2 regions of the Halobacillus sp. B23F22_5 genome follow, and region 1 is predicted to be linked to the other one. Evidence: a T-box and tRNA genes for the amino acid it is inferred to sense, from the RefSeq annotation. Region 1 holds a T-box; the other holds one or more tRNA genes.

Region 1 (11,528 bases):
AGTCCTGCCAGAAAGACAGACTAGGACGAGAAATCTTCTCGCTTTCCGTTCCTCCCCGCTCGACAGGGACAAAAAGATCTTTTGATGGTTTGCTGTTATCCATATTTATTTCTCTCCTTCGGCAAGTCTGATTCTAGGGTCGATGATTCCATATAGAAGGTCGATGACTAAAATGATAAATATAAAAAAGAAAGAGAAGAACAACGTTGTACCCATTATAATTGGGAAATCATTTGTTGTAATCGATGTAACGAACTGTTCACCGATTCCAGGAACTGCGAAAATCTTCTCAATTACCAATGTTCCAGTCATTAATCCTACTGCCAGAGGACCCATTACGGTTACCAAAGGAATCAAAGCGTTACGAACTCCGTGCTTGAAAACGACGCCAAATTTATTGACACCTTTTGCACGTGCGGTTTGGATAAAATCAGAACCAAGTACTTCTAGCATCTCTGTCCGCATGAAACGGGCGGCAATCGCAATCGGGAACATCGCCAGCGCTATGGTAGGCAGAACCGTATGTTGCCACGATCCCCAAAGTGCAACCGGGAACCAGCCTAATTTAAGGGCAATGAAATATTGCAATAGACCTGCGAAAATAAACGATGGAATAGATTTACCTATAACAGCCACGAATGTGGACGAGTAATCCAGGAAGCCATTATGGTAGATAGCCGCTATCAAACCAAGCAGCATTCCGAGGATCGTCCCAATAATCAGAGCCTGGGCCCCTAACTGCATAGAAGGACCGATACGATCCATAATAATGTCTGTAACTTCCCTGTTATCAAACTGGAATGAAATCCCCAAATCCCCTACAGCTAAACCACCCATGTATTTTAAATACTGGATTGGTACCGGGTCATTCAAACCGTACTTTTCAAGAATGATCTCTTTTTGCGCTGCTGATAATTTATCTTCCATGGTCAGTGGTGTACCAGGCAGCATTTTCATTAAGAAAAATGAAAAAGTCGCGATTATAATCAGTGTCAACAACATGTAGAGCAGTCGTTTGGTGATATAACGAGCCATTCTTGCCCACCTCCTATATTTATAAGTGTTTTCTTATTATTATAAATAACTGAATATTGATTATTATCAGTTATATTTGATGGCAGGGAAAAAGAGAGCATATGCCAACAACATGGTCATATACTCTCTCCCCTCCGAGTCAGCTTTATTCAATTATGAAAAGCTATTACTCTTTACCGTCAATATAAGCATACTTGTAAGTGTAGTCAGGTCCCATTGGGTTAGTGATTACACCTTTAACGTAAGGCTTCCAAAGTTTAGCACTGGCACGTTGATATAGAGGAGCAAGAACTGCGTCTTGTTCGATCAACATTTTTTCAGCTTCCAGGAATGCTTCGAAACGCTTAGTTGGCTCAAGAGCAAGCTCATTGTTTGCTTTCTCAATAAGCGCGTCATACTCTTCACTGGAGTAACCAGTTTTGTTGTTTCCGCCATCTGTTACCCACATGTTCAGGTATGTGTTCGGGTCAATGTAGTCAGGGCCCCAACCAGAGTTTTGCAAGTCATATTCCATTTCAGTGTCTAGACGAAGACGTTCTTTAAATGGAACCGGCTTAACATTTACAGTCAAACCTTCAAGCTGCTCCAATTGGTTCTTCAAGTAAGCATCCATCTCTTTAGCAACTTCAGAGTCGCCGCCAAGAAGTTCAAGCTCTACAGAGTCTTTTCCAAGCTCTTCCAAAGCAGTAGCCCAGTGTTCTTGCGCTTTTTCTACGTTAGTTTCAACCAGGTCACCATTGATTTCACGGAAGTCTTCTCCGCTTTCAGGGTGCTTAGCAAAGTTTTGAGGAATGTCACCTACAGCTGGAAGGGATCCGTTAGCAAGGATGACATTAACCAAGTCTTCGCGGTTGATTACAGATTGAATCGCTTTACGCGCATTTACATTACCAAGTACTTCATGTTGCTGGTTCATTTTCAAATAGAAAAGTACTGGTTCTTCTTCTGTCTTTAATTCTTCACTACCAGCTTTTTGCTGAACGAACTCACCGCTCAAACCAGCAGCATCGATTTCACCAGAATCATAAAGGTTTACACGAGTAGAAGTTTCTTTAACAACACTTACATTAATTTCTTCAAGGTTAACATTTTCAGCATCCCAGTAATCTTCGTTCTTAACAAGCTTCCAGCTTTCTTCATGCTTCCATTCAGTCATCTTGAATGGACCGTTAGCAAGAATGTTGTCAGCTTCAAGTGCGAACTGGTCACCTTGTTCTTCAACAAAGTCCTGGTTCAACGGCAGGAATGTACCGAAAGCAGTCAATGATAGGAAATAAGGGATCGGCTTTTCAAGTTCTACTTTCAACGTATAATCATCTTCAGCAGTAACTCCTAGCTCTTCCACTGCCATTTCACCGTTTGAAATAGCTTCAGCGTTTTTGATAACGCCATTCATCATGTATGGGCCATACTCGGAACCAGTGTCCGGGTTAACCGCACGCTGCCAAGCATATACGAAATCGTTTGCTGTAACAGGGTCACCGTTTTCCCAAGTAGCATCTTCACGTAGTTTGAAAGTCCAAGTCAAAGCATCTTCACTTTGCTCATGGCTTTCTGCGATAGCAGGTTCCATTTCAGCATTTTCACCTAGACGATATAGACCGTCCATTGTAGAACCTAACCATTGGAATGCAACTGCGTCAGTTGCCATGGAAGGATCCATTGTAGGAATCTCAGCAGAGTCAGTGATGTTCAATACTTGTTCTCCGCTAGGCTCACCTTCTGAACCTTCGCTTCCTTCATTACCTTCGTTTTCGTTTGTTTCTTCTGTGTTCCCTTCGCCTTCTCCACCGTCGGCGTTATTGTCGCCGCCGCCTGAGCAAGCTACCAGGAACATGCTTAGAACTAATGCTAGTCCAAGCAATAACCAATTTGTCTTTCTCATGAAAGAATGACCTCCCCAAAAATATAATTTTCTAAATATTAGCGCAGATAAATAATCTACAATACGAATTATACAAGTTTTCGAACTATTTTGCATTAATATTTTTTTGATAAAATTGTAAGAACCTTGTCATTATTACATTCTTGTGGCATAAAATAGGATAAATTACCTAGTTTATTTTACAAAGGTCCTATATGATTACGGGGAAATATTACACATTGAATTGTATTTTTACAATCTTTTCACCAATAATTAATTAAATTTTTTTCTTGTTATTATGCTGGTTGATATTTACTTTTTTTCCTCTACTAAAACAGACACATGAAAACATGCTATAATGAAAGAAGTATTTTCTAAGAAAGGATGTGCCTTCTTCCGATGGTATTAAAGAATAAGTGGGTGTTTTTAGGTATTAATTTCTCTGTTGTGACCCTGCTATTTTTTATGCGGGCACCTGTGTACGACTTGTTCCATTATATTAACCAGACCTTCTATGTCGCTTTCTTTTATCTTTTCGGCGGTCTTCTATTGTGGGTGATCCGCGGAGGCTTTTTCGACTCAATAACTTATAGTTTTCGCAGATTCTACCATAGAGTAGCGAAAACAGCAGATTATATGGAAGATTGGAAAAAGAAGCCTCTTCCCTCCCAGACCATCGACGGTAGAGTTTTAAAGTTCTTTCTATTTCAGGGAATGTTCATGAACTTCGGAATGATCGGTATGCTTATTTATTACTATCAGGGGTAATCAACTGATTGTTGCAACACACAGAAAACTTATTTATAATTTTCTTGAATAGCAAAATAGTGAAATGCGTTGAAAAAGTATAGTACCGGACTTCCCTGTTTTTCAGAGAGGCTGTGGTTGGTGAAAACAGCTGACAAAGGTTACCGGGAATTGGGCTTTGGAGCTTCGTTACAGACGACGTACCCCTGCGTTAAAGGTCAAGTGATTCCGCATAGTGCGGAGTAACAAGGGTGGTACCACGGTTCATTCGTCCCTTCTTTATAGAGGGAGAATGGCCTTTTTTTATTGGGGAAAGCTGCAATTTACATTTCTTGAAACAAACGTATCCCAGACACGAATGTTCACAAATAAATTAAATGAGGTGGAAAACATGAAGACAATTTTTTCAGGAATTCAGCCAAGTGGTACATTAACACTCGGTAACTATTTAGGAGCGATGAAACACTTCGTCGAACTTCAGGAAGAGAACCACTGTTACTTCTGTGTGGTCGATGAGCATGCCATCACTGTCCCACAGGACCGTTTAAAGCTGCGTGACAATATTCGTTCACTGGCTGCTTTATACCTTGCTTCTGGCATCGATCCAGAGAAATCTACGCTGTTCATCCAGTCGGAAGTTCCAGCCCACACGCAGCTCGGCTGGATGCTGCAATGTGTCAGCTACATCGGTGAACTGGAGCGGATGACGCAGTTCAAAGACAAATCGCAGGGAAAAGAAGCTGTCTCCTCTGGATTGTTGACCTACCCTCCATTGATGGCTGCCGATATTCTTCTATATAAAACCGACATTGTTCCAGTCGGGGAAGATCAGAAACAGCACCTGGAGCTTACCCGTAATTTAGCAGAACGCTTTAATAATAAATACAACGATATTTTCACAGTACCAGAAGTGAGTATCCCAAAAGTTGGCGCCAGGATTATGTCACTCCAGGATCCTACCAAAAAAATGAGCAAGTCCGATGAAAACCAGAAAGCCTATATTTCAATGCTCGACGCGCCAAAGAAAATCGAGAAAAAGATTAAGAGTGCTGTCACTGATTCGGAAGGCATCGTTAAATATGATAAAGAAAATAAACCGGGAATTTCCAACCTGCTTACCATTTATTCCACTTGTACCGGAGAGACGGTGGAAGCATTAGAAGTGAAATACGAAGGAAAAGGATACGGGGAATTCAAGCAGGACGTTGCGAATGCCGTCATTCAAACACTCTCCCCTATCCAGGAGCGTTATCATGAATTGTTTGAATCTGAAGAGCTGGATGATGTCCTGGATAACGGGGCAGAGCGTGCTAATCAGGCAGCAGAAAAAATGCTTCGCAAAGCAAAAAAAGCGATGGGTCTTGGGCGCGTCAAAAAGAAAAAGAAATAAAAACGGTGTGATTGCTTAACGAACCACACTAAAAAAACCAGAATTGAAGGACTCCTTCAATTCTGGTTTTTTATTCCTGCTTCTGCTTTATGATTTTCTAATTCCCAAATTTTCTCAAAGAATGGCTGCCCCTTGATGATTTTACCGCATAACTCTTCGTGAGCACGGCTCCACCCTGGGGTCGTCCCTTCATAAAGTTTTTGCCAGGCCTGTTCAATCGTATATTCTTTAACCATTGGATAATGGCTCGGCTCCCATTCGGTCAGCCAATAACGTATTTCTTCCGGGTTGTCGGTATGCTGTAATTGATCCAGCGCCATCATCAGCAGCTGTTTCAATTGTCTTTCCTTCCTTGTAAGCCCCAGCATGTATTCAGGAGACAAGGATAGTATGTGATGTTCCTTTTTCGCCAAGGAAGGATCCCAGTCATATTTATTCGGCTTTTGTCCTTCAATCATTTCAAGAGCCAGTCTTTCCTGGCGTGGAATCAGCCTGCTCTTACGGACTGGCAGTGTATAGCCAAGTGTATCGAATGCTAGCACAGAGTGACCATTGGTAACAATAGCGGCATAATCGAGTGACTTACGCTCCTGGTTTTTTCTTAAGTAAGCTCTTCTATGGATGGATTCTAACAAACTGATCGGCAAATCCTGTAAATCATTTTCAATATACTGATACAAATCATCTGTTATATACAGCAGCGGAGCTTGATCCAATAGCTCAATCCCATCTTCTTTCCGCCACTCATGAAATGGAGAAACGTTGTATCCGTTCTCCTCCCCTTCGAACCAGTTCACCCAAACATCATGTAAATATAACATACCCGGTACTCACCTTCCATCCCTTAGTTTCATTTGCCATCAGTATGGCCAAATTTGGAAGTTTTATTCTCCGATTGGAATTATTGACAAGGGGATTGTCCAATTTTTAATGTAGAAAGCAGCATAAGAGTGACACCGATTGGAAATAACCAGCACTCACTGCGCGTCTGGACAAACTGGAGGTACTCAATCCAGGTAAAGCCCGCTGGAAGCAGATTCATATAAGAAATCAAGGATATTCCACCACTGACAGTGAAACCGAACCCTACTAAAAACAAGAACCAATAAAAAATATCCATCCCTCCAGCCTGTCCATTTTTTGTTAAATATATGAGACAAACGCTCTTAACATGACATGAAAACGATATCATCCGTAAAAACTATTTACTATCTATGCTATAAGCGGTAAATTAATAGATAGTGGTTTTTTTAAAATGAGGTGATACTTTGGTGACCACTCGAAAAGAATACAAACAGCAAAACCGAAAGAAGAGAAGGAAAAGAAAAGCTTTCATTGCTGTGCTTCTGCTTTTCTTATTAATAGGAATCGGAATTAGCAGCTATGAATATATGGCAGGTAAACGGGACGCTATGGGCGAGTCTGAAGGAGAGCTTGAGAATAGTGAATTCAAAGATGAATTCCAGGGCGTGGATAATAAAGATGGCAAAACAACCGTGCTGATGCTTGGTGTCGATAAGCGCAGCAATAAAGAAACGATGCGTACTGATACCATTATGATTGCTCAATATGACCCTAAAGAAAATGAAGCAAAACTGGCATCCTTGATGCGGGACACCTACGTGGATATCCCCGGATATGGCTACAATAAGCTGAATGCTGCGTTTGCCTTTGGGGGACCGGAGCTGCTTAGACAAACGATCAAAAAGAACTTTGGTATTGAAACAGAATATTATTCGATCGTCGACTTTGACGGATTTAAACAAATCGTCGATACAGTAGCTCCAAAAGGCATTGAAGTAGATGTAGAGAAAAAAATGTACTATAAAGATAACGCAGGTACCATCAACTTAGAACCAGGCACCCAAAAGCTGAACGGGGAAGAATTATTAGGTTATGCACGCTACCGCGGAGATGCGTCCAGTGACTTTGGTCGTGTCAAACGGCAACAGGAAGTCATCCAATTAATGAAGGATGAACTAGTCTCTGCCAAAGGACTGCTAAAGGTACCCAGATTGATCGGTACGCTGCAGCCCTATATCGATACCAACATCGATTCTGGCAAGATGGTCGGACTCGGCAAAGATTTCATCTTTAATGCTCCTGACAGTATCGACACGTTACGAGTTCCAGTGGAAGGTTCCTACTGGGATGAAAGATACAGTCATGCTGGAGCAGTGCTTGCCCATGATGAACAAAAGAACCGTGAAGCCTTACAAAAGTTTTTCGAACTCGAAGATAAAACAACAGAATAAAATAAAAATGGTGCGATCCTTTAAAGGAATCGCACCATTTTTTATGCACGTATCACTCATATTTTTTGAAAACGAGGCTGGCATTATGCCCGCCGAATCCAAGCGAGTTACTCATGACAGCATCTACTTGCTGTTTACGAGCTTCATTTGGTACATAATCCAGATCACAATCCGGGTCCGGCGTTTCATAATTGATCGTTGGAGGTAAAATACCATCCTCGATCGCTTTCAAGGAAATGATCGCTTCAATCGCTCCGGCTGCACCAAGGAGATGACCAGTCATCGACTTGGTGGATGACATCGCTATTTTACGGGCATGCTCTCCGAATACCTGCTTAGCGGCCATCGTTTCGAATTTGTCGTTCAATTCGGTTGAGGTACCATGAGCATTGATATAAGAAATTGTTTCTGGACTCATACCAGCATCTTCAAGTGCCTGCTTCATCGCACGGACGGCTCCTTCCCCTTCTGGTGCTGGCGCCGTAATGTGATGAGCATCTCCAGTAGAACCATAACCTACGATTTCTCCGTAAATATGGGCACCACGCTTTTGTGCAGATTCCAATGTTTCCATAACCAGGATTCCAGCACCTTCACCCATAACGAAGCCATCGCGGTTTTTATCAAATGGACGGCTCGCTGTCTTCGGATCCTCATTAAAGGATAATGCTTTTGCAGAGGAGAAGCCGGCAAACGACATCTTATTCATCGGTGATTCTGTACCGCCGGTAATCATGATATCCGCATCTCCCCGTTGGATGACTTTGAACGCATCCCCGATCGAGTTCGCACCGGATGCACATGCTGTCACGGTACAAGAGTTCATCGCTTTTGCTCCCAGTGTGATCGATACTTGTCCAGCTGCCATATCCGGAATCATCATCGGGATGAAAAACGGGCTGACTCTCCGGTATCCTTTTTTCTGGAACTTTTCGAACTGTTCTTCATAAGTCCCCATACCTCCGATACCTGAGCCAATCCAGACACCGGTACGATAAGCATTCTCTTCTGTGATTTCAAGATTGGCGTCTTTGACAGCCATCAGGGAAGCTGCTACTGCGTATTGGGTAAACGGGTCCATCTTACGCGCTTCTTTTTTTTCAATGAATTCTGTAGGATCGAAATCCTTCACTTCCGCTGCCACTTTGGCAGGATATTCATCTTTATTAATCTTTGTCATCGTATCAATTCCGGAACGGCCGGAAGTGATGCTGTCCCACATATCTTTGACATTGTTTCCTACAGGGGAAATGGCTCCAAGCCCTGTAATGACAACACGTTTATTTTCCATACCTGCTACCTCCTTCTACTACTTGCCCCAACGCAGGGCGACTGCTCCCCAAGTCAATCCGCCGCCGAAACCGACAAGGACCACCAGGTCATCTTCTTTTATTTTACCTTCTTCTACTGCTTCAGACAAAGCGATCGGGATGGAAGCTGCTGAATTATTTCCATATTTATTCACTTTGATCGCCATTTTTTCTTCCGATATGCCAAGGCGTTCCCGTGCTGCTTCCATGATGCGGATGTTTGCCTGGTGTGGAATTAGATAGTCTACATCTTCTTTATTGAAGCCAGCTTTCTCTACCACATTTACCGAAGCCTCCGGCATACGGCGAACAGCGAATTTGAACACTTCCCGTCCGTTCATATACAGGTGATCTTCTTCGTCCTGGTACAGATGCTCACCACCGGCGCCATCTGCTCCCAGTTCATAAGAAAGAATTCCTTTTCCTTCACTGACAGGGCCGACGACAGCCGCTCCAGCACCGTCACCGAATAAGACAGCCGTATTGCGGTCATCCCAATCGACGATTTTCGATAGTTTTTCCACACCTACGACTAAAATATTTTTATAATCCCCAGACTCAATGAATTGCTTAGCTGTGGATAAACCGTACATGAACCCTGTACAAGCTGCGCTGACATCCATCGCGGCAGCTCCCTTTGCTCCAAGCCGTTCCTGAATCATACAGGAAACCGATGGGAAAGGCGTATCGGGTGTCACGGTAGCTACAAGGATCATATCCAGGTCTTCCGCCTTGACTCCGGCATTTTCAAGTGCACGCTCGGAAGCACGGAAGGCCATATCAGATGAGTCCATATCATCGTCCGCAATCCGACGTTCTTCTATCCCAGTTCTAGTCTTGATCCATTCATCGCTCGTATCAACCATTTTCTCTAAATCTTTATTCGTGAGGACTTTTTCCGGTACAAAGTGGCCAGTACCTAAAATTCCAGCTTTCATATATCCATCCCCTTATGGTAGTGTCTAATACTAATTATTATGACTTGGTCCTAATTTTAATGTATAAGCTTCATTTTAGCAAGTATTCAAAAGTCCTGCGCCCACAAGCGTCAGCCCTCTTTACATAGGATAATGCAGGAGGTGTTAGCTGTGGCCGATAATGAAAAAAGACAGGACCCTTTTGATGCTTTCATGTTTGGTAATCGGAACCCGGACCGGAATCGTCATACAAGCGCTGATGAAAAACAAGAAGAAACACCATCATTTGATTGGATGGAATTGATGAAAAGCATGTCCGATACCTACCACGCCTTCAACCCCTACATCAAAAACCTATCAAAAGCAATCGATAAATTTAAAAGCGGAAGCGACCGGTAAGCAGTCTTTAAAGCAACACCTCCACCAACGGAGGTGTTACTTTTAATTGGAATCATCTGCTTTATCTCTCATACATCCGTCCGTTTTCATGCTTATACGCAAAATCACCTCTTCCCAAGGTCTCAAATATGGTGCGGTTCTCTCTCTTCTTGCTGATTATTCTTATAATCATTTTTCCTCAGAGTATGTAAAAAGCCGCTGCTTATTTTGCTTAAGCAGCGGCTTTCTATTTTATCTCTCTGACGGGAGCTCTCCCGTTTCAATATAATTATCTACCATGTTGTTGACTTGATCCTTGACCTCTTCGGGAACATCAGGACTGAACTTCCCCATAGAAATGGCACCATCCTGAAAATCAAAGGTCAATACCTCTCCTGGAAGCTTTCCTTCCATTAAACGTTCCATCGCTATCAAATATAATTTCTCCACGTGCTGGACTGTACTGGTCAACACGGTTCCTTCGCCGAGAGAAGACTGGTCGGATACATACCCGATAGCATAATGGCCATCATTTTGTACCTGCTGAATCATAGGCGGATTAAAACCATCTCCGGCAGGATAGAAGACATCGGCTCCCTGCTGGGCCATCCGATCATATAACCGCATTGCCTGTTCCGTATTATCCCAGCTTCCTACGAAAGAAAAGTTCACCTTCGCCTCCGGGTTGATATATTTCACCCCTTCGTAGAATCCTTCCACTTCCGGCTGCCATTCATGAGCAGCAATCAATCCGATTTGATCAGAATTCGTCATACTTCCCGCTACTACCCCTCCGAAAAAACCCATGGCATCTGCGCTGAAATTTAGGCTCGTAACATTTTCAGCAGAATAGCCGCCGTTGAAATAGACAAAATGGACTTCCGGATAATCTTCATGTATGTTTTTGAAATATTCTCCATAAATACTGCTGTGGCCGAAGATGACATTGACTCCTTTATCAACAAGCTCATCTACTGCCTTGTTTACATCGGATTGGTCTTTGATGCCTTCCTTAAAATAAACATCGACATCATACTCTTCCTTTATATCCAACAACCCTTTATAACCTTTCTGTCCCCATGCCTGATCATGGATTGTCGTTTCCACCAGCATTCCGACAGATCTAATTTCCCCTTCACTGAAACCGACATTGCAACCAGTCAATATCATCATTGCCAGCAAGTTTATTACGATGATTTTTTTCACTATAAGCACTCCTACAGCTTCACTTATCACTTTGTTATTCTTATTTTAACTATATTTACTATTATAAGTAAATGAATTAGTAGGAAAATTAACCTAATCTTCATAAATTCGGCGGTATTGTCGATAATGTTCCTGTAACTGTTCTTTCAACTCTTCTTTATTTTTTGTTGGTGATAACTGGAGAGAACGTAAATCACTTGCTGAGACTCTCGTTCCTTTTTCCCAAAAATTCTTAAAGAAATATACAATAAAGTCTTCTATATAGATGGAATCCTCCCTATCAACCAGTTCGGAAAACAATAAGGGTTCTGATTTGCTGATATTAATCGCCTGTTCATCCCGCGGCATCCATTCCCCGTACAGTGGCGGAAGTTCAACACTGGTCCCTTCGTTCTTCATGAACCCTTCCACACTTTCACAAACAAA
Region 2 (11,528 bases), on a different contig from region 1:
CCCTTGAATTTTTGGACTAAGGTGCATATAATATATCTTGTCCCTAAAAAAAGATTAAGGTTTGGTGGCGAAAGCGGAGAGGTCACACCTGTTCCCATGCCGAACACAGCAGTTAAGCTCTCCAGCGCCGATGGTAGTCGGGTTTATCCCCGTGAGAGTAGGACGCTGCCAAGCCTGGACTTATTTTCTTAAAGATCTGCTTGTTAACAAAATCACACCAATGATACACACCTTTACAATATTCCACCGTAGCGAAGCTAACCTCTTCGACTAAACTTCGAAGTAAGCTTTGCAAGGAGTTCAACACTGTTTATGTAGCCAGAAAGTTGAACAAAAGGGTTGAACGACGAGCATATAACTTAGGTTGTAGCTCAATGATACACACCTTTACAATATTCCACCGTAGCTCAGTGGTAGAGCAATCGGCTGTTAACCGATCGGTCGTAGGTTCGAATCCTACCGGTGGAGCCATGGAGAGCTGTCCGAGTTGGCCGAAGGAGCACGATTGGAATTCGTGTAGACCGTTACCGCGGTCTCGAGGGTTCGAATCCCTCGCTCTCCGCCATATCATATTGGCCCGTTGGTCAAGTGGTTAAGACACCGCCCTTTCACGGCGGTAACACGGGTTCGAATCCCGTACGGGTCACCACTTACATAGGAGGATTAGCTCAGCTGGGAGAGCACTTGCCTTACAAGCAAGGGGTCGCAGGTTCGAACCCTGCATCCTCCACCATTTCATTCACATTTCCAATTCAATATCGTAAGATATAATGTCTTACATTATCGCGGGGTGGAGCAGTCTGGTAGCTCGTCGGGCTCATAACCCGAAGGTCGCAAGTTCAAATCTTGCCCCCGCAACCAATTATTTTTCATTTGCATCGTCGATTAATCATCATTGCTAATGAAAGATAGTAGTACTGCAAAGTGCAACCAATTTATTTCAACTTCCTACGTCGAATAATCTTCATAGCTAGTTGAAAATCGTGTGCTGCAAAGCGCAACCAAATTATGGTCCGGTAGTTCAGTTGGTTAGAATGCCTGCCTGTCACGCAGGAGGTCGCGGGTTCGAGTCCCGTCCGGACCGCCATTATTACTTTTACATAGTTTCATAATTATTTAAATACTTAGGCTTGGTAGCTCAGTCGGTAGAGCAACGGACTGAAAATCCGTGTGTCGGCGGTTCGATTCCGTCCCAAGCCACCATTTCTGATTAGCCGGTCTAGCTCAATTGGTAGAGCAACTGACTTGTAATCAGTAGGTTGGGGGTTCAAGTCCTCTGGCCGGCACCATTGTAGGTTTTCCTGCAACGTCGAATAAACTTCTTGCTGGAAAACAACCGTGTGCTGTAAGTGCACCATTGAATAGTTTTCTTCATTACAATGGAGGGATAGCGAAGTTGGCCAAACGCGGCGGACTGTAAATCCGCTCCCATCGGGTTCGTAGGTTCGAGTCCTACTCCCTCCACCATATATAGGGGTATAGTTTAATGGTAAAACGAAGGTCTCCAAAACCTTTGATGTGGGTTCGATTCCTACTACCCCTGCCATTATGGCGGCCGTGGCGAAGGGGTTAACGCACCGGATTGTGGCTCCGGCATTCATGGGTTCGATTCCCATCGGTCGCCCCATCTTTACTTTGCCTGTTGGCCCATAGCCAAGCGGTAAGGCAGCGGATTTTGATTCCGTCATGCGCTGGTTCGAATCCAGCTGGGCCAGCCATTTAAATTGCGAGAGTAGTTCAGTGGTAGAACACCACCTTGCCAAGGTGGGGGTCGCGGGTTCGAATCCCGTCTCTCGCTCCATATTTAATTTTCAGGGTATCACAAGGCGGCATAGCCAAGTGGTAAGGCAGAGGTCTGCAAAACCTTTATCACCGGTTCAAATCCGGTTGCCGCCTCCATAAACAATATGCCGGTGTGGCGGAATTGGCAGACGCGCACGACTCAAAATCGTGTTCCTTCGGGAGTGCCGGTTCGACCCCGGCCACCGGTACTACTTAACAATTTATTTGTTAGAGAATTGACTTCTTTCATATTACTGAAAGGGTCTTTTTTCTTATTATTATACAGTTTTAAGGCCTGGTATTATTTAATACTTTGCGGATGTGGCGGAACTGGCAGACGCGCTGGATTCAGGGTCTAGTGGTGGTAACACCGTGGGGGTTCGAATCCCTTCATCCGCATCGCCTGGATGGAGAAGTACCCAAGTGGCTGTAAGGGGGCGCACTCGAAATGCGCTAGGGCGGGCAACCGTCGCGTGAGTTCGAATCTCACCTTCTCCGCCATTTTTATATGCCGGTGTGGTGAAATTGGCAGACGCGCACGACTCAAAATTGTGTCCCTTTGGGAGTGCAGTTTCGACCGGTATATAATTTAGAATTAAAATTAATCTTCACCAAGACTGATGAGATCTTTTTCTTTTTAATATATATAAAAGGTGCTTGCTAAATTGCAAGCACCTTTTTCATAATTTCCACTCGTTTGATTTCCATAGTTTCTTTAATAAATCTTCTGACTCACCTGTGTTACCATTGATTAGGAAAGTTTTTGTGAAGAAATCAGTGTCCACTTCTATTAGCCATAATGGCAAGTAAACTACCTCTGCTTCTTTAACCTCATATCTTGGTTTTTTTAATACATAGTTCCGACTGATTTGCTTTTCCTGAATATTTATTACGTATTTTTCTAGTAGTTCTTGTCTTGTAATTATAGCGTTTTTAACTTTTGATGAAGCTACTTCCTGCTGGGTGACAGGAGGTACATTCGGAAATAACCCCCGGTAGCCTGAAATAGCATCCACAAAAGCCATGTTCGGCTTTATTTTGGGTGGGAACGGTTTTCTATCAGCAATGACTAGCATCTTCACTGTCCACATTGGCTGATAGACTTTTTCGCTCCTTACGATCCCATTTTTAATTACATTCTCATTGAGTTTCTTATTCAGTTTCAACGAAGGCTTCAAGCCTTTATACATATACTTGGGAAGCTCGTGTTCCTGGATAGAATCTTCTCCTAAGATGTTCAGTTTCATTTTTTCACCTGCTTATGCTTCCATGTGATAGCTGTCTACTTCTTGTTGTATCTTTTCAGATGGTGGGGCTGTCATTAAACTTACTACAATCGTAAGAATTGCTGAAACGGGGGCAGAGACTAAGTGCTCGGAAACAAGAGCAAATGGTAATAATGCCATGATGATGAAAACTACCGTTCCTCCAATCATACCAGCTAAAGCTCCTGCTGTATTGGTACGCTTCCACCAAAGCCCTAACACTAGTGGGAAGCCAAAAGCAGAAAGCATTGCGCCACTTACCCAACCTACCATGACAGCGATCAATTGAGGGGGATCGATTGCGAAAATAATCCCAACCACACTAGCTAAGATCATTACAATTAACCCTAGACGAGTGACTTTCTTTTCGGAAGCTTTTTTATTAATATGTTCTTTATAAATATCATGGGCGATTCCTGCAGATACGGCCAGAAGCATCGCATCCGCTGAGGACATGATTGCAGCTAATAACCCGGCCAGCATAACTCCGGCAAGTAAGGCAGGCATGTAATGCTCAATTACGGAAATAAAAATCATATCCTGATTGTCGAGTGATTCTGCAATCCCCAGGCTGGCACCTGCCGATGCAATGACAAATCCGAATAGGAATACAGTAACATACAAAAAACAAGCTCCTAGAGCTGAGCGACGTGCTGTTTTCGCATCACGTGCAGCAAAGTTCCTCATAACAGCTGACGGTGATACTACTCCGAACCAAAGAAAAGCAACAAATAGACCGAAGTAAGACATCCATGGTTGAGTAATAGAACCGAATTGAGGGTCGACTGCTAACGCGTCTTGAACAAGCGAACCAACTCCACCATGATCCATTAGAATAATAATAGCGAGAATGAACATTCCGATGACCATGACAGCACCCTGAATCAAGTCCGTGTATGTAATCGCCCACATTCCACCTAGTGCGGCATAAAGTGTGAATCCTAACCCTAAAATGATTACAGCAGTTACATAATCAATCCCTAACACATAAGAACCAATTAGCCCTGATGCTGTCAACTGGGGGATCATATAGAAAGTCATACTCAGTACGACTAGAATAGCAGAAACAATCTGTACCGATTTTCCGTACCTATGCTTGAAAAATTCAGGCAGAGTTTTTACGCCTGTTCTTCTAATTTGTCCAGCTATTAAAAACATTGCAAATGAAGGGATAGCTACTGCGCCGAACCCGTAGGCTAATAGAAAAGGAACCCCTAATGCTACACCAGAACCTACAGCCCCCATCAGTGAGCTTGAGCTTGCTACCGCTGCAAAAAATGCGAATGATCCAACAAAACTATTAATCTGCCCGCCAGCTGTCCAGTAATCACCTTCAGATGAGTGAGCCCGCTTTGCGAACCAAATTCCTATAACGGTCATAATGATTAAATAAATGGCTAAAATGATTGTTTCCATTACTTGCATGATTACTCACTCCTTTATTGCATTTCTTTCTTTTCCAGTCTTTCCATCCAAACGACATATGCGACTGTTAACGCTAACCATATGAAAAAGCAGACAAACATGGCCCATCCTGCTAGGGATATTCCACCTACAAAAGTGTCTGCCGGCCACCATATCCAAACGATCAAAGAGATAATAGATAAAATAATTACCATGACGATTCCCGGGTCTTTCCACTTTTTCCTTGTCAGTTTTCGCATCATTCTGCCACCTTTCTATTTGTAATACGTTTCATACACTGATTTGACAGTTACTAAGTCAAAAATAGAGGCACCGACAGACTTGAAAATAATTGTCTTATCATGGACACCAGAAGGGTAATGGTTTTCTCTGATTATTTTTTCAAGGTCCCACGTATCCTCTAAATCTTTACGTAACTCTTTAGCTCGAATCATATCCCCTGACTCCCGTAAAGCGCTTGAAGCATCCACGTAGATTTCATCTGCTTCTTGCAATACCTGATCCGAAAGTTCTTGCATCGCCGGTCGAAAGGAACCTACGCCGACAATTTGTTTTCCTTTCCATTCAGATGGCTCCAGTTCCGGTAATACCGGCTTAGAAGAGGTGGTGGTCGTTACGATGATATCTGACTTCTTCACCAGTTCCTCTACGGAAGACACATAAAAGCTGATGTGCGGAAATGCTTTTTCTGCCTGCTTTTTATATGCCAGTGCTTTCTCTTCTGTACGGTTAAAGATATGTACTTCGTTAATATCCCGGGCGACAAGTCCTGATTGCAAATGACTCCAACCTTGTGTTCCTGTACCGATGATTCCTAGGGTTTTCGCATCTTCTTTCGCCAAATACTTCATGCCTAAACCTCCAAGAGCACCTGTACGTAACGAAGTAATGGCGATGGCGTCGCACATGAATAATGGTTCCATGGTTTCACGATTATATAAAATCATTAATCCATGAATCGTGTCTTTGTCGAGGTTCGTGTTATTCGGAGCTACTCCCACTAACTTCGTTGCATAATAATCACCGTAAAATGCTGGCATTAGCAGAGCTGTATTGTCTCCATCCTCAATATGCATACGATCAGGAGAAATGTAGTCTCCTTCTTTTTCTTTGTAGAAATCCTCAATAGCTTCCATGGTTTCTTTCATGGAAAACTTTTGTTTGATTTCTTCTGCTGAGATTACTTCCATTTATCATTCTCCTTTCTGTATACTTAAGAATATTACCAAATTATTCTGAAAAATAAAACCGATTGCAAATTCTGCTCGCTCACAGAAAACAATGCTTAGATCAAATCAGGCCATTGGATTTTTTCTGGTTGTAATCGTATGATTAAGATAATGTAAGACAACCTAAATCATATATGGAAGATAAGTGAGTGATGTCATGAAAAAGGAAGAGAAAAACCAGTTGAAATATGCACAGCAACACCTGGCTAATGAAAGAACCTACCTGGCATGGGTTCGTACGGTTATTGCTATTGTTGGTATTGGCTTTTTAAATACCAGCCTTCATTTCACGATAGGGGTCCAGCGTAACAGTACGATCGATATGATCAGCCTTTCTTTAGGTGTTTTTGCTGTTGTTCTTGGTTTTATTATCATAATTTTAGCAACTGTCGCTTATTTCAATAAAAAGAAACAGATCATGAATGACGAAACATTCAACCCTTCTAATACTTCTGTGACGTTAGTATCTTCCTTAATGATTGTTATTCTGATTTTCATCTTATTTTACTTCTTATATTTGGAAAGCTAGTGTGTAAAATCTCCCCTGGCTATATTACAATGAATGTTGTGGTTCTTATTTACAGGGGAGGTATAATATGGGTGTTTTTATAACGGTTATCGTGGTTACACTTTTACTCGGTATAGTAGGGTACTTTGCTAACAGTAATACAGAGGAAGAACCTATCCCCGTCCATCGTCGGGAAACGAGTGAATCACAAATAGTTTCAACCAATATAGCTACTATTTATTTTGAGCATAACAACCGGGTTGCTACCTTGTTGAAATTAGTTGGATATGTATTTTTAGTGACAGGATTCTTAGTAGGGTTGTTTTTCCTTGTTAATGAGGAGTTCCTAGGCTTTTTCTGGATGGTGATCTGTGCAGTCATATCATTCATCCTTGCTTTAGGATTTGCTGAAGTCGTTCAACAGCTGCATCATATTAATATCCGTTTACGGAAAAAGGATTTTTTATTGGATGAGGAAGAAACGAAATTCAATTCCAATGAATGATACATAATTGTGAGGCACTGGAGGGCAGTGTCTCTTTTTGATTTTAATATAATAATAGTGAAAACGTGATAAATATCACAGACTTACAGGCTACAGCCATTTATTATTAAGGTACATTCATCATACAGGAGGTAGGCATGATGAGGCCTTTACTCGATAGATTGGAGCAAAATGAAAAAGATTTATTGCTCGCTAACTCAAAAGAAACATTCGTCAAACGTGGAGAAGTAATATTTGAAGAAGGATCGGAAGCTTCCCATTTGTACTTTATCCTAGACGGTACAATTCGTGTTCATAAGCAGATGAAACAGAATAAAGAAGTAACCGTATTTTTACGTAAGAATAATGATTCATTCGGAGAGATAGGGATCTTCTCTGGAGAAATTTATTCTTGTTCTGCGGTTGCTTTGACAGACGCTTCTTTGTTATATATATCAAAAAACGATATGGAAACCTTAATGGCGCAAAATGGTCGATTAGCTTTAGGCATTACGAAATGGCTGGCAGAATCGCTCGAAGCCAGTAAAGCCAAACTGCGAGACTATTTAGTGTTCGGTTCGGAAGGTGCAGTCGCATCTATTTTTATCCGGTTAAGTCATATGTATGGTAAAGAAACTCCAAGAGGGGTGGAAATTACAGAACCGATTGTCGTCCAGGATATCGCAAAGTACGTCGGGATTACCAGGGAAACCGCCAGTAGAGTGATCAGTAAGTGGAAAGACCAAGGCCTCATTGACAATGAAGCAAAAAAATTCTTTATTAATGATATCGAATATTTCCGCTCCTTATTGATGTGTGATCAATGCGGCGTTCAAAATTGTACATTATAGAAAAATTTATTTAGAGGCTATAAAAGCCTCTTTTTTTATTGGGATTGGTATATTCCTCAAAAATTACAGACCATGCTTAAAAGTCTTTCCAGTAAACAGCTTTCCTATAATAGGGTTGTTTTTTTCGAAATTTCAAAATAATATGGGATTACAGCTTACTAACCAGTTGATATGTTAATAGATTATGGTTAATGATATAGATTTACACCAGGGCCTCGGGGCAAAATTTAATATGGGAGGAATCGATTATGTCAGATAGATTTAATGGAAAAGTAGCATTTGTAACCGGCGGAAGCCGTGGTATAGGAAAAGGAATTGTTCAAAAATTTGCTGAAGAAGGCGCAACAGTAGCCATTATCGATATTAACGAAGAAGCGCTTGCGCAAGCTGCAAATGAATTTAACAAAAAAGGTTATGAAGTGTTTACGAAGGTTGCTAATGTGATGGAGGCAGAACAGGTAGAGAGTGCCATGGCAGAAGTGTATGAGAAATATGGTTCGGTTGATATTCTAGTTAACAATGCTGGTGTAATCAAGGATAATATGCTATTTAAAATGACTGATTCCGATTGGGATACCGTCATGGGAGTGCACCTTAAAGGATCCTTCAATGCCGCCCGGGCAGCACAGAAATATATGGTTGAAAAGAAATTTGGCCGCATTATTAACATCTCCTCGACCTCTGCCTTGGGCAATCGCGGACAGGCAAACTATGCTACAGCTAAAGCTGGATTGCAGGGTTTTACCAAAACATTGGCAATTGAACTTGGCCCCTTCGGCATAACAGCAAATGCGGTCGCTCCCGGGTTCATTGAGACTGATATGACCAAGCAGACAGCGGCAAGAATCGGTATTTCCTTCGAAGAATTGGTGGAAGCTAGTGTCTCCAATATTCCTGTAGGAAGAAGTGGTAAGCCAGAGGATATTGCAAACGCTGTTGCTTTTTACGCTGATGAACAATCATCCTTCGTGAATGGTCAGGTACTCTACGTAGCTGGCGGACCAAAAGATTAATCAAGGAGGAGTCATAGATGCTGACACATGTTATTGGTAAGAAATCGAAACCCGTAAAGAATACCGTGGAAAGAGGAGCAGTCAAGAAATTTGCAGAAGCTATTGGTGACTTGCACCCCATATTCATATGTGAGGAGACCGGGAAGCAGTCAAGGTATAACAATAACATTGCTCCCCCGACTTTTCCGAGAGTCTTTGATTACGGCGCTATTGAAGCATTGGAGTTGCCTGGTAAAGGTTTGATCCACGGCGAAGAAACCTTTCATTATGAAAGACCTTTGCTCGTCGGAGAGGAAATCAATTGCTACGTGGAAGTAAAAGATTACTATGAAAGAAAAGGAAAAAGCGGGGAAATGGGCTTTTTACTTTTAAAAAGATATGGGGAAGACCTTGATCGGAAGCTGGTTTTCACAGAAGAGCAGGTAGTCATCATTACAGAAGCTGTTCGGAAGGAGATGAAGGTGTGAATCGGTTAGCTGTGTTAGAAGCAGGGGAATCACTGGAGAACGTAACGTTATCTCCGGTTTCGAGGCTGGACTTGATCAAATACGCGGGCTCATCAGGTGATTACAATCCAATCCATACGATAGATGAAGAAGCCAAAAAAGCTGGGCTTCCTGGAGTTATTGCCCATGGCATGTGGACGATGGGCAATCTCGCTAAATTATTCACTCCTTATTTTGAAGAAGGGTTTATCCAGGATTATACCATCAGGTTTCAAGGTATGGTCCGACTGCATGATGTCATCACCTTACAGGCGACATTAGCCGATAAAACTGACCGGCAATTACATTTCGATGTGAATGCAATTAATCAAGAGGGAAAGGATGTTATCAAGGGTACAGTTGTATTTAGTCAGTATGAATAGGAGTATCAAAGGAACATAAAGAGATAAATACAAAAGATAGTCACCCTATAGGATTCGATTAATTTTTATGTTTTTCGACAAAAAATTAAAAATCCCATTGCACTACTAAACTACCCTTGTTATAATTATAAATGTCATTTCAAAAAGGCATTTTCACTATACGGGTGTAGTTTAGTGGTAAAACCTCAGCCACGAGCAACGCATCCACCGAATAAGCTACGAGTTGTCTCGACGGATATACTTCCATGAATTATCTGGCAGAGGAAGAGACATGATTGTTCGTGAACCTGACTTAAAGCAGTCATTTAATTAACATGCGGGTGTAGTTTAGTGGTAAAACCTCAGCCTTCCAAGCTGATGATGTGGGTTCGATTCCCATCACCCGCTCTTATTGCCGGTTTTATCCGGCAAGAGTAATTATTTCCCCAATCAAGTTAACCAACGCAGTGTTTCGTTCTAGGTGACAACGAAGCATTGCGTTTTTTATGTTGTAAAGATGGCAACATTGTAAATAAACAAAGTAGATAATTGGATTGGAGATGATTCGTGATGAAGAAACTTCAACAGCAATTACAGCAAATAGACGGGAAAAGTTATAAAGGTTATAAGCAATTGCAGGGAAGCTATCAGTTTGAGCGCTACCGGCTATGGATTGATTATGTACAAGGGGATCCGTTTGCGGCTCCTTCTAAAATAAGGATTCAAGTGCCGTACGACAAACGTCCGATCAAAGCCGAATGGAGAAAAGACAGGAATCGTCGCGTCTATGCGGAGGATACGATTACAAGAGATATCGCCCGTACACTGATGAAGCTTAATCCTAATGTGAAGGGATCAGGTAAGAGCGGATTGGTGGCAATCGATCGCCCAGGGCAGGAAATATTAGAACGTACGGCTGTCGAATTGAATAGTGACCATATGATTATCTGCCTAAGCATAGGTTTACCGGCCAACGGTAGACGTATTAATGGAAAGCAAGCAGAGAAACTGTTCTTACAGGTGCTTCCTGAGCTGATTGATAAATCTGTCTTTCGTATCAACGATGAAGAAATTGAGGAAGCAGTGCAACTGGCTGACCAGCATGTAGCGATCCGCAGGGAAATGGAAGCGAATGACTGGATTGCATTCGTCGCAGATGGAGCAGTTTTACCTCGGAAAAGCGGCGTCAGTGAACGGCCGATGGAAGGTGCGGTGCCGTTTGAAAGTCCTGAACAGAATCGTGTCACAATTGAATTACCTCACCGCAACGAGCCATTGACAGGTATGGCGTTGAAAAAAGGGATAACGTTGATTGTCGGAGGCGGGTACCATGGTAAAAGTACCCTGTTGAATGCGATGGAACGCGGGGTGTACCCTCATATTAAAGGGGATGGCCGTGAGTATGTGCTGACTGATCCGGCAGCAGTGAAAGTCCGCGCAGAGGACGGAAGAAAAGTTACAACCGTAAATATTTCGCCGTTTATTAAAAACCTGCCGCATGGTACAGACACAACCAGGTTTACGACGGATAATGCAAGTGGAAGTACGTCGCAGGCTGCCAATGTAGTGGAATCTCTTGAGGCAGGCGCTGGCACACTGCTGATTGATGAAGACACCAGCGCAACGAACTTTATGATACGAGATGAGCGTATGCAGGAGCTGGTAGTGAAGGAGAAAGAGCCGATTACTCCTTTCATCGATAAAATCAAACTGCTTCGCGATGAATTAGAGGTCTCGACGATACTAGTCATGGGGGGATCCGGTGACTATTTCGATGCTGCTGATAACGTCATCATGATGGATCAGTATCTCCCTTATAATGTTACGAATAAGGCAAAAGAGATTGCAGATAGATATCCGCAACAGCGTAAAATTGATAGAGAATACAGCTTTGGCGAGATAACCAGGCGTAGATTTTTACCAAACAGCCTGCAGACCCAAAAAGGGAAGAAAGCTAAAGTACAAGCAAAAAGTAAGACGTTGATTTTAAAAGGAAACACGGAAATATCCTTGCATTATGTAGAGCAGCTTGTAGACGCATCCCAGACACGAATGATTGCAGATATGCTGCTTCATTTAGATAAAAAAGGCTGGCTGGAAAAGAGCAGGTCTATGGAAGAATTA

The links. The T-box of region 1 lies ahead of trpS (tryptophan--tRNA ligase). A T-box ahead of a tRNA ligase gene usually reads a tRNA of that ligase, here a tRNA-Trp.
Region 2: it has a tRNA-Trp gene. The T-box ahead of trpS (tryptophan--tRNA ligase) is inferred to sense a tRNA for this amino acid. The anticodon was not compared.

What each region holds. Positions count from the first base shown of each region.
Region 1 covers NZ_JBIEKI010000006.1:1,303-12,830, reverse strand. The annotation lists gene opp3C (oligopeptide ABC transporter permease) at 1-103, opposite strand, end outside; gene opp3b (oligopeptide ABC transporter permease) at 106-1,035, opposite strand; gene ACGTN9_RS10320 (peptide ABC transporter substrate-binding protein) at 1,202-2,920, opposite strand; gene ACGTN9_RS10315 (DUF3899 domain-containing protein) at 3,299-3,667, shown strand; T-box leader at 3,728-3,925, shown strand; gene trpS (tryptophan--tRNA ligase) at 4,038-5,036, shown strand; gene ACGTN9_RS10305 (YjbA family protein) at 5,093-5,857, opposite strand; gene ACGTN9_RS10300 (YuzI family membrane protein) at 5,938-6,156, opposite strand; gene ACGTN9_RS10295 (LCP family protein) at 6,308-7,291, shown strand; gene fabF (beta-ketoacyl-ACP synthase II) at 7,344-8,582, opposite strand; gene ACGTN9_RS10285 (beta-ketoacyl-ACP synthase III) at 8,601-9,539, opposite strand; gene ACGTN9_RS10280 (hypothetical protein) at 9,690-9,917, shown strand; gene ACGTN9_RS10275 (BMP family ABC transporter substrate-binding protein) at 10,149-11,102, opposite strand; gene ACGTN9_RS10270 (hypothetical protein) at 11,196-11,528, opposite strand, start outside.
Region 2 covers NZ_JBIEKI010000011.1:109,019-120,546, reverse strand. The annotation lists rRNA gene rrf (5S ribosomal RNA) at 61-174, shown strand; tRNA gene ACGTN9_RS14665 (tRNA-Asn) at 397-471, shown strand; tRNA gene ACGTN9_RS14660 (tRNA-Ser) at 473-565, shown strand; tRNA gene ACGTN9_RS14655 (tRNA-Glu) at 575-649, shown strand; tRNA gene ACGTN9_RS14650 (tRNA-Val) at 658-733, shown strand; tRNA gene ACGTN9_RS14645 (tRNA-Met) at 785-861, shown strand; tRNA gene ACGTN9_RS14640 (tRNA-Asp) at 1,011-1,087, shown strand; tRNA gene ACGTN9_RS14635 (tRNA-Phe) at 1,128-1,203, shown strand; tRNA gene ACGTN9_RS14630 (tRNA-Thr) at 1,214-1,289, shown strand; tRNA gene ACGTN9_RS14625 (tRNA-Tyr) at 1,382-1,467, shown strand; tRNA gene ACGTN9_RS14620 (tRNA-Trp) at 1,473-1,546, shown strand; tRNA gene ACGTN9_RS14615 (tRNA-His) at 1,552-1,627, shown strand; tRNA gene ACGTN9_RS14610 (tRNA-Gln) at 1,644-1,718, shown strand; tRNA gene ACGTN9_RS14605 (tRNA-Gly) at 1,727-1,801, shown strand; tRNA gene ACGTN9_RS14600 (tRNA-Cys) at 1,826-1,899, shown strand; tRNA gene ACGTN9_RS14595 (tRNA-Leu) at 1,910-1,991, shown strand; tRNA gene ACGTN9_RS14590 (tRNA-Leu) at 2,098-2,181, shown strand; tRNA gene ACGTN9_RS14585 (tRNA-Ser) at 2,192-2,283, shown strand; gene ACGTN9_RS14580 (hypothetical protein) at 2,463-3,029, opposite strand; gene ACGTN9_RS14575 (sodium:solute symporter family protein) at 3,042-4,472, opposite strand; gene ACGTN9_RS14570 (hypothetical protein) at 4,487-4,711, opposite strand; gene ACGTN9_RS14565 (ornithine cyclodeaminase family protein) at 4,727-5,662, opposite strand; gene ACGTN9_RS14560 (YidH family protein) at 5,847-6,230, shown strand; gene ACGTN9_RS14555 (hypothetical protein) at 6,298-6,714, shown strand; gene ACGTN9_RS14550 (Crp/Fnr family transcriptional regulator) at 6,855-7,544, shown strand; gene fabG (3-oxoacyl-ACP reductase FabG) at 7,793-8,557, shown strand; gene ACGTN9_RS14540 (MaoC family dehydratase N-terminal domain-containing protein) at 8,575-9,024, shown strand; gene ACGTN9_RS14535 (MaoC/PaaZ C-terminal domain-containing protein) at 9,021-9,425, shown strand; tRNA gene ACGTN9_RS14530 (tRNA-Gly) at 9,742-9,812, shown strand; gene ACGTN9_RS14525 (ABC-ATPase domain-containing protein) at 9,975-11,528, shown strand, end outside.